DNA from 3 places in the Peribacillus sp. ACCC06369 genome. Region 3 is predicted to be linked to each of the others. Evidence: riboswitches for the same ligand, from Rfam matches in the RefSeq annotation. Region 3 holds a riboswitch; each other region holds the start of a gene.

Region 1 (3,279 bases), 1.7 Mb from region 3:
AAAACGACACCGGAAAGATAATCCGGATAGCCGGGGTCTGGAACAAGGATCGTATCACCTGGATTCAATAAACACTGCGGCAGTTCGACAAGACCTGCCTTTCCCCCGAAGAGAATCGCCACTTCACTATTCGGATCCAGCTTGACACCATATTCACGTTCATAAAAGACGGCAGCAGCATCTTTTAAATATTGATGTCCCCGAAACGGCGAATATTTATGATTAATCGTTTTTTCAGCGGCAACCTGCAAACTTTTCACGATATGTTCAGGCGTCGGTTGATCAGGGTTTCCCTGGCCTAAATTAATGACATCATGACCTTGCGCCGTAATCGCATTGACTTTTGCGACTAGAGAGGCAAAAAATTGCTTGGGCAGTTTTTGAAGTTGTCTGGATTTTTCGAATTGCAACATTTATACACCTTCTCTGAAATTTCTTGAAATTCTAGTCACAAATGATATATGTTTATCATAGTCTTGTAAAGCATTTTTTACATGTGGGGTTTTTAACGATGAAGTGGAAGATTGCCTGCATTCAAATGGATATTGCCTTCGGGCAACCAGATATCAATTTTCAGGTTGCAGAACAATGGATGGAAAAAGCAGCAATGTCCAAACCCGATATGGTTATTTTACCAGAGCTTCGGACAACAGGATACGACTTGACCAGGTTAAATGAGATTGCTGATGAAGAAGCAGAAAAAACGATTGAATGTTTAAAAGATCAGGCAAAGAAACACCAGTTTCACATAATTGGGGGTTCCGTTGCCAAAAGAGCAAGCAAGGGCATCTATAACAACATGATCATCATCAATAAGCATGGAAATCTCATTAAACAATATGATAAGCTTCACTTATTTCAGTTAATGGATGAACATCATTTCCTGCAGCCAGGTGAAAAAGATGGTTAATTTACTCTTGATGAAAAAATATGTGCTGGATTCATTTGTTATGACATTCGTTTTCCTGAATGGCAGCGAGCCCATACCGTTCAAGGCGCCGAAGTTCCGTGCTTTTGTAACTTTATTGAAGTCCAAGGTGCCTGTCAAGAGTTCGTTTGCTTCTCCGGATTCACCTATGATATTCCCCCATGGATCAATAATCAAGGAATATTATTGACATCCGAACCTGAACGGTTAACGGCTACAACATATGATTGGTTCTCAATGGCACGGCTAATCAATAAGGCTCTCCAGTGATCGAGTCTGGGCTTTGGCCATGAACAAAATACCCGTATTCGAAGATAGTCGGCCGGATTATTATTAATTTCCCCATTGACAAACTATTTAAAAAGTTGATATTATTTTCCCGAAGATTAAAATTTCAGAAAACATATACTCTTATCAAGAGCAGGCTGAGGGATAAAGGCCCTATGAAGCCCAGCAACCGACTGTAATACCATTGTGAAATGGGGCGGATTCACCGCCGGATTATAAAATCCACAGAGCACGGTGCTAATTCCACCAGAATTCATTTTCTGGAAGATAAGAGGTCCGAAGCCAAAACTTCTGCCTCTTTCTATATGAAAGAGGCTTTTTTATTCTTATTTTGAATCTGGAGGGGAAAAGAATGACTCAAAACCATTCAAATTTTAAGAGATTGACAAACGAAACTGCTATAACCCTTGCAAAAAAACTTGGGTTGGTCAATGCGGATGCAAGTTTAAACTGTAAAGAAATCGGCGATGGAAATTTAAATTATGTTTTTCATATTACAGACACAGTCACAAACAAAGGAATAATAATCAAACAAGCTGTCCCTTATGCCAAGGTACTTGGTGAAAGCTGGCCACTGACATTGAAAAGGGCATCCATTGAAGCGAATGCACTGATTCATTTCAGAAGCTATTGCCCCGAATTCGTACCGCAAGTCTATTATTCGGATGAACAGCTTGCCATCACAGTCATGGAAGATTTATCGCACTTGAAAATCGTTAGAAAAGGCTTGATCGATGGCGATCAATATCCATTGCTTTCACAGCATATTGGTGAATATGTAGCGAAGACGGCATTTTATACATCAGATTATCATTTAGAACCATCCGCGAAAAAGGAAGTGGCCCGACATTTCACGAATCCGGAACTCTGCAAAATCACTGAGGTCTTTATTTTCACGGATCCATTTTTTGAGGAACTTCCGGGAGATTTCGAGCTGGAATTGACTGATGCCGCCAAAAATATTTGGAATGATCAAGAAGTGATACTTGAGGTCGCTAAGCTGAAACAAAGCTTTGAAACCGAGCAGGAAGCCTTGCTTCATGGAGATTTACATACTGGAAGTATTTTTGCAAGTGAAACTGAAACAAAGGTTATTGATCCGGAATTCGCTTTTTATGGGCCCGTTGGTTTTGACCTTGGTCAATACACCGCCAACCTTCTCTTTCAGGCAATTACACGAAATGGCGCTGGAAAGGAAGAGATTTTCTCACACCTTCATGAATTTTGGAATGCCTTTGAAGAAACTTATACCGAATTATGGGAAGGCCAAAATAAAAGCCCATTCCGCCATGTGAAAGGTTATCTGCCTTATTTACTGACAAAATTCAAAAAAGATGCATTCGGTTTTGCCGGCTGTGAACTGATTCGACGAACCATTGGCCTTTCCCATGTTGCCGATTTAAACGTCATTGAAAATAAAGATACAAGGATCGCTGCCAAAACGGCAACATTGGAAATTGGTGCATTTTTAATTAAAAAACGGGAAGAATTGGATGTTCCAGCTGTCATTGAAGCGTTGAAGCAACGTACACTGCCATCTTATTCAACCCTTTAAAAGGAGACCTGCACATGACTACACTAGCACCCTTACCATATTCGGTACAATGGGATGATACCCATATTACATTATTAAATCAACAAGCCCTTCCTTCCATAACAGAATTTATTGAACTTCATTCTGTTGATGATGTATATGACAGCATATTGACATTAAAAGTTCGTGGTGCCCCAGCAATTGGACTGACGGCTGCATTTGGTGTTGCACTTGGTGCCAAACAGGAAACAACCGCTGAATTAGGGGAATTCAAGAAAAATGTAACGAGGCATATTGAAAAACTTGCTTCTTCACGGCCAACTGCAGTCAACCTTTTTTGGGCGTTAAGGAGGATGGAGAATACGTTGAAAACAGCGCAAAGCATTTCAGCTGCCAAGGAAGCACTTGTATCGGAGGCCCAAGCCATCTTTGCTGATGATGAAGAAATGTGCAGGAAAATCGGAGAACATGGTTTATCCTTATTCGCTAAAGGAGATTCCATCCTAACGCATTGCAACGCTGGAGGGAT
Region 2 (3,279 bases), 200 kb from region 3:
TAAAGGATAGGCTGAAAGAAGCTTCTGAAGCAGAGATGCTTGATATATTGTCCACAGATGGCATGCTTCTGAAAAGGCCGATTGTTACGGATGGTACCAAAGTGACGGTAGGTTTCAAAGAAGAGCAATTCGAACAGGTTTGGAACTGAAATTTTACAAAATATTTGGTTAATTCCTTACTTAAACAATAAATCTACCTTATAATGGAATAGATAAAATAAGATGTACATATGGAGGGTTTATAATGACAACAACACCAAAAGAACTTCGTTACACTAAAGAACATGAATGGGTCAAAACCGAAGATGGAACAGTGCGCATTGGAATTACAGCTTTTGCCCAGTCCGAGCTTGGGGACATCGTCTTCGTTGAGCTTCCAGAAATCGGGGATGAACTGAAAGCGAACGAACCATTTGGAAGTGTTGAATCCGTTAAGACCGTTTCTGAGCTGTATGCTCCTATCAGTGGCAAGGTTGTGGAAGTAAACGAAGACTTAAGTGACAACCCTGAATATGTAAATGAATCTCCTTTTGAAAAAGCATGGATGATCGTGCTGGAACCATCAAATAGCAGTGATATTGAAAACCTGATGAGCGCTGAAGAATATGAGAGTTTGATTAACGGTTAAAAACGAAGGAGAGGGGGGACTGAAAAGGCCTGCTCTCTTTTTCATTTTGTACAATCGCAGTTGCGCACATAATTCGTGAGATGGAGTGATGACATGGAATGGGGCGAATTCGATAAAGTGATCATTGTAGAAGGCAGTTCCGATAGAAGAAAAGTTGCCTCCGTTTTAAATGAAGATGTGGAAATTAGATGTACGAATGGGACCATATCATTAACTAAGCTTGATGAATTGGTGGATGAATTGATGGACCGTGATGTTTATCTCCTTTTTGACGCAGATGAATCAGGAGAAAAGCTCCGGAAGCAATTCCGAAGGGAAATGCCGGAAGCGAACCACCTGTATATTAATAAAATGTACAAAGAAGTGGAGAGCTCACCTGAACATCATATCGCAACTGTGCTTTTATCTGCCAATATGAATGTTAAAATGAAATTTTTAAGTCAAAGGGTGAACGACTAATTGATTCAGGAATGGAAAGAAGAAGAGTGTAAGCTTGCCGTTGAACAAGGGGAAACATTTTGCTTATATTTATATACGCCATTATGCGGCACCTGTCAGGTGGCTTCCAAGATGCTGACGATATCCATGGAACTTTTCCCGGAACTGAAGGCAGGTAAAATGAATATGAATTATGTTCAAGCTATTGCCGAATCATATGAAATTGAAAGTGTCCCGTGTTTATTGTTTTTCAAAAAAGGGCAGCTGCACAGAAAAATATATGCCTTTCAATCCGTTCCTTATTTATATGGATTGCTTAAGGAAATCAGCTGAAAAACCAATCAGAAACGGATTGGTTTTTTTAGTTGTGGACAAGTGGCGGTCAAATTGGAATTGAACAAAGAATATTCTAACAATTCATTGACTGATTCATTCTAAAATGTTATATTTTGTATTAAGAAAGCATCCTGAATTTAATAGTTCTTATCAAGAGTGGCGGAGGGACTGGCCCGACGAAGCCCGGCAACCGGTATAAATTTATATACGGTGCTAATTCCAGCAGAGTGTTAGCTCTGAAAAGATGAGGTGCGTTTTTAAAACCTCTTCTTGTGGAAGTGGTTTTTTTGTTTTGAAAGGCCCGGTTTCAATATAATTCCTACTAAATCCATAGAGAAAGAGGAGAAATAGTATATGTCAGAGAAAAAGTTGCGTTTCGAAACATTGAGTGTTCATGGCGGTCTGCAAGCTGATGAAACAGGTGCACGTGCAGTCCCTATCTACCAAAGCAATGCATACTTGTTCAAAGACACTGACCATGCAGCGAATTTATTTGGCTTAAAGGAGAATGGCTATATATATACACGACTACATAATCCCACGGTCAGCGTTTTTGAGGAAAGAATGGCCTTATTGGAAGGCGGTATCGGCGGATTGGCAACAGCAAGCGGAATGGCTGCCATCTCACTGTCAATCCTGAATATTGCCGGTGCAGGGGATGAGATCGTTTCAGCCTCCACTTTATATGGCGGTACGTATAATCTTTTTGAAAACACTCTTCCGAAATATGGGATTAAAGTGAAGTTCGTTTCTCCTGATGACCCTGAAAATTTCAAAAGGGCGATAACGCCAAGAACTAAAGCCATATTTGCCGAAACAATCGGAAATCCAAGTTTGAGGGTCCTTGATATCGAAGCGGTAGCTGACATTGCCCACAATGCCGGGATACCTTTAATCATTGATAATACCTTCGCTACACCGTATCTATGCAGACCAATTGATTTTGGAGCGGATATTGTCATCCATTCCGCTACAAAATGGCTTCTGGGAAATGGAACCACTTTAGGCGGTGTCATCGTGGATGGAGGGAAGTTCGATTGGAACTCGCCAAACTACCCTGGCTTTACGGAGCCTGATCCAAGTTACGACGGTCTGGTATACGCCGAGGCAGTTGGACCAGCCGCTTTTATAACGAAAGCCCGAGTGCAGTTACTTCGTGATTTAGGCCCTGCGCTAAGTGCCCAAAGCGCATTCCAGTTTACGCTTGGACTTGAAACGCTGCATGTAAGGATGAAAGAGCATCTTTCGAACACGAAGTCTGTACTTCAATATTTGAAAAATCACCTGGCCGTGACTTGGGTTTCGCATCCTTCTAATGAGGATCATCCCGATAAAGCCCTTGCGGATAAATATTTGCCCAAGGGAGCAGGATCCGTTGTGACTTTTGGAATTAAGGGAGACCGCGAAGCCGGGGCGAAACTTATCAATTCGGTGGAATTATGGTCCCATGTAGCGAATGTAGGGGATGCGAAGAGTTTGATCATCCACCCTGCCAGTACGACCCATCAGCAATTGAATGATGCAGGTCTGGCGAAAGCGGGTGTGCGTGCTGATCAAGTCCGTTTATCCATTGGGATTGAAAATGTAGAGGATTTAATAGAAGATTTGGAGCAGGCAATTGAAAAAGCGACGAATATCGTCTCCTTGACTTCTAAAACGGTTTAAGCAAAAAGTCCTGGGCATTCTTAAACTAGAAATATTATACATTGCGCTCCTTTTTTATCTATGATAAAATTTCAACATACTAAAGAACTTAATGATGTACAAATATTCTATATATTAGCTCTTATCAAGAGAGGTGGAGGGATGTGCCCGATGAAACCCGGCAACCGACAAGGAGATTTCCTTGGAAAGGTGCCAATTCACACAAAGTTTAA
Region 3 (3,279 bases):
ACTCGCGAGTATTTGCTCCTAACTCACGAGTAAATGCTAATTTCGCGAGTAAATACTCCTAACTCACGAGTAAACGTACATAACTCACGAGTATTTGCTCCAATTCACGAGTAAACGTTCCTAACTCGCGAGTATTTGCTCCCATTTCACGAGTATTTGCTCCTAACTCACGAGTAAAAGCACATAACTCACGAGTATTTGCTCCCATTTCACGAGTAAATGCTAATTTCGCGAGTAAATACTCCTAACTCACGAGTAAACGTACATAACTCGCGAGTATTTGCTCCAATTCACGAGTAAACGCACATAACACGCGAGTATTTGCTCCAATCCACGAGTAAACGCACATAACACGCGAGTATTTGCTCCAATCCACGAGTAAACGCACATAACACGCGAGTATTTGCTCCAATCCACGAGTAAACGCACATAACACGCGAGTATTTGCTCCAATTCACGAGAAAGCTCCAAACTCAAGAGTAACTATCGATTTCTTGAATTATTCCCCCTGAAGGCAAAATTAATCCATAAAAAAAGGTGCCCCGCTGTTGCGGGACACCTTTTTTTATGGATTATGCTTGTGCTTTTAATGTTTCTGCTTTATCCGTGCGTTCCCATGGAAGATCGACATCTGTACGGCCAAAATGTCCGTATGCAGCTGTTTGTTTGTAGATTGGGCGACGAAGATCAAGCATTTTGATGATACCAGCTGGACGAAGGTCGAAGTTTGCACGAACTAGGTCAACTAGGACTTCTTCGCTAACTGTACCAGTTCCGAATGTATCAATCGAGATCGATACAGGCTCTGCCACACCAATTGCGTATGCCAATTGAACTTCCGCTTTGTCAGCAAGGCCAGCGGCAACGATGTTTTTCGCAACGTAACGCGCTGCATATGCCGCAGAACGGTCAACTTTAGTAGCATCCTTACCAGAGAATGCACCACCGCCGTGACGAGCGTATCCGCCGTACGTATCAACGATGATTTTACGTCCAGTAAGACCAGCATCCCCTTGAGGTCCGCCAATTACGAAACGGCCGGTCGGGTTGATGAAGTACTTAGTTTGAGCATCGATCAATTCAGCTGGAACAACTGCTTTAATCACATGTTCTTTTATATCGGCTTGAATTTGTTCAAGCGTAATTTCTGCATCATGCTGTGTAGAGATAACGATCGTATCTACACGTACAGGACGGTTATTCTCATCATACTCCACAGTTACCTGTGTTTTACCATCAGGGCGTAAGTAAGCAAGAGTTTCATCTTTACGAACTTTAGCCAAGCGGAATGAAAGTTTATGTGCCAAGGAAATCGGAAGTGGCATAAGCTCTTCTGTTTCATTACAAGCAAATCCGAACATAAGACCTTGGTCCCCTGCACCGATTGCATCGATTTCTTCCTCTGACATGTTTCCTTCACGAGCTTCCAATGCTTTATCGACGCCAGCTGCGATATCAGCAGACTGCTCATCAATGGAACTCAATACAGCACAAGTTTCAGCATCGAAACCATATTTCGCACGTGTGTAACCAATTCCTGCAATGGTATCACGAACGATACGCGGAATATCCACGTAAGCGGATGTTGTAATTTCACCAGCAACAAGCACAAGACCTGTTGTTACACTTGTTTCACACGCAACACGTGCATTTGCATCCTTAGCAAGGATAGCATCTAAAATGGAATCTGAAATCTGATCACAAATTTTGTCCGGATGGCCCTCTGTAACAGATTCAGAAGTAAATAGACGTTTCTTTGACATCATATTTCCTCCTTGGAAGTTAGTATGTTGTAGGCATAAGCCTGATTTTTTACGGAACTCGTTTCCCTCATTAGTTTCAACTATAGACACAGAATTACTTATAAATACACAAAAACCTTCCCTGGCAAATGAGGAAAGGTTTAAAATTCTGTCTTCTATCCTTTCACTCTTATCGTTCAAGGGTTTTTTACCTTGCTCAGGTTAGCACCATCACCACTATTCCTTGAAGAACCATCGCTTTATTTTCGGCGATCGATCTTGGAGTCAAGTTCAATATGGCAGGTTGCTGGGTTTCAAAGGGCCTGTCCCTCCACCAACTCGGGATAAGAGAATCCGTACAATTTAAGATAATATCGTATCAGGTTGGAACTTGTCAATGTTTTTCTAAAAAGAACATATCCGCCCACTTGAAAAAATGGGTTGTTTCAGCGTCTTCAAAGGGTTTCCAAGGTAGAAGGCGAATAGAAATGTTGAAAATTGCCATTAATAATAGAAAATAAAGCATACTAACAGGAATGGCCAATTAGAAATATGTTGCTTAATTACTTCCTATTTAAAATAAAATTTTCACTCCATGTAAGTATATGCAATTGTATTGACTCGGTTCCTGCGCCTTAATAAGGAAAAATGATTAACGAAACCAGTTGAAAATAATCACAAATTAAAAGAAATAGTATAGACTATTTAAATGAATGTGTTATACTAATTGTAATATAAAAACTTAAACAAAGGAAGGTACCTCATATATGAATTCTGTAGATGTTTCTAATGAGTTACACCAGTTATTAACAGGAAACAATGTTCAAACTCAACTTTCAGTTCCTCAATTGGTCGAAAAAGTATTAAGCAGAAATGAAGGCGTACTAACATCAACTGGTGCAGTAAAAGCTGAAACCGGCAAGTATACTGGTCGTTCACCTAAAGATAAATATATCGTGGAAGAATCATCCGTTAAGGATAAAGTCGATTGGGGTTCAGTGAACCAGCCAATTTCTGAAGATGTTTTCAATAAACTATATAATAAAGTAGTTGACTACCTAAAAGCAAAAGAAGAGATTTTCGTTTTCAAAGGTTTCGCTGGTGCAGACGAATCATCACGTCTTCCCATCCGAGTTGTTAATGAATATGCTTGGCATAATCTTTTTGCCCATACTTTGTTCATCCGTCCGAACGAAGAGGAATTAAGAGGTCACGAAGCTGAATTCACAATTCTTTCGGCACCTAATTTCAAAGCAGACCCAGAGGTGGACGGGACTTCATCCGAAACTTTCATCATCGTTTCATTTGAACGCCGTACCATCCTGATCGGCGGAACGGAATATGCAGGAGAAATGAAAAAATCGATCTTCTCGATCATGAACTACTTACTTCCAGAGGCTGGAATCCTTCCAATGCATTGCTCTGCTAACGTAGGACGTGAAGGAGACGTCGCTTTATTCTTCGGACTGTCTGGAACAGGTAAAACAACTTTATCCGCAGACACTAGCCGTAAACTGATTGGCGATGACGAGCACGG

The links. Region 3 has a riboswitch for S-adenosylmethionine ahead of metK (methionine adenosyltransferase). Riboswitches for the same ligand answer to the same signal wherever they lie in the genome.
Region 1: it holds a riboswitch for S-adenosylmethionine, as region 3 does, so the genes downstream of both, mtnK (S-methyl-5-thioribose kinase) here and metK (methionine adenosyltransferase) in region 3, are expected to answer to the same signal.
Region 2: it holds a riboswitch for S-adenosylmethionine, as region 3 does, so the genes downstream of both, QUF78_RS25395 (O-acetylhomoserine aminocarboxypropyltransferase/cysteine synthase family protein) here and metK (methionine adenosyltransferase) in region 3, are expected to answer to the same signal.

What each region holds. Positions count from the first base shown of each region.
Region 1 is NZ_JAUCEN010000002.1:3,073,164-3,076,442, forward strand. It holds gene QUF78_RS15710 (pyridoxal phosphate-dependent aminotransferase) at 1-413, opposite strand, end outside; gene QUF78_RS15715 (nitrilase-related carbon-nitrogen hydrolase) at 512-910, shown strand; gene QUF78_RS28040 (hypothetical protein) at 863-1,105, opposite strand; SAM riboswitch class I at 1,337-1,490, shown strand; gene mtnK (S-methyl-5-thioribose kinase) at 1,569-2,771, shown strand; gene mtnA (S-methyl-5-thioribose-1-phosphate isomerase) at 2,786-3,279, shown strand, end outside.
Region 2 is NZ_JAUCEN010000002.1:4,983,468-4,986,746, reverse strand. It holds gene QUF78_RS25415 (arsenate reductase family protein) at 1-149, shown strand, start outside; gene gcvH (glycine cleavage system protein GcvH) at 245-628, shown strand; gene QUF78_RS25405 (toprim domain-containing protein) at 722-1,087, shown strand; gene QUF78_RS25400 (thioredoxin family protein) at 1,088-1,399, shown strand; SAM riboswitch class I at 1,547-1,653, shown strand; gene QUF78_RS25395 (O-acetylhomoserine aminocarboxypropyltransferase/cysteine synthase family protein) at 1,757-3,067, shown strand; SAM riboswitch class I at 3,186-3,279, shown strand, end outside.
Region 3 is NZ_JAUCEN010000002.1:4,783,358-4,786,636, forward strand. It holds gene QUF78_RS24210 (hypothetical protein) at 59-208, opposite strand; gene QUF78_RS24215 (hypothetical protein) at 245-412, opposite strand; gene metK (methionine adenosyltransferase) at 573-1,766, opposite strand; SAM riboswitch class I at 1,930-2,093, opposite strand; gene pckA (phosphoenolpyruvate carboxykinase (ATP)) at 2,510-3,279, shown strand, end outside.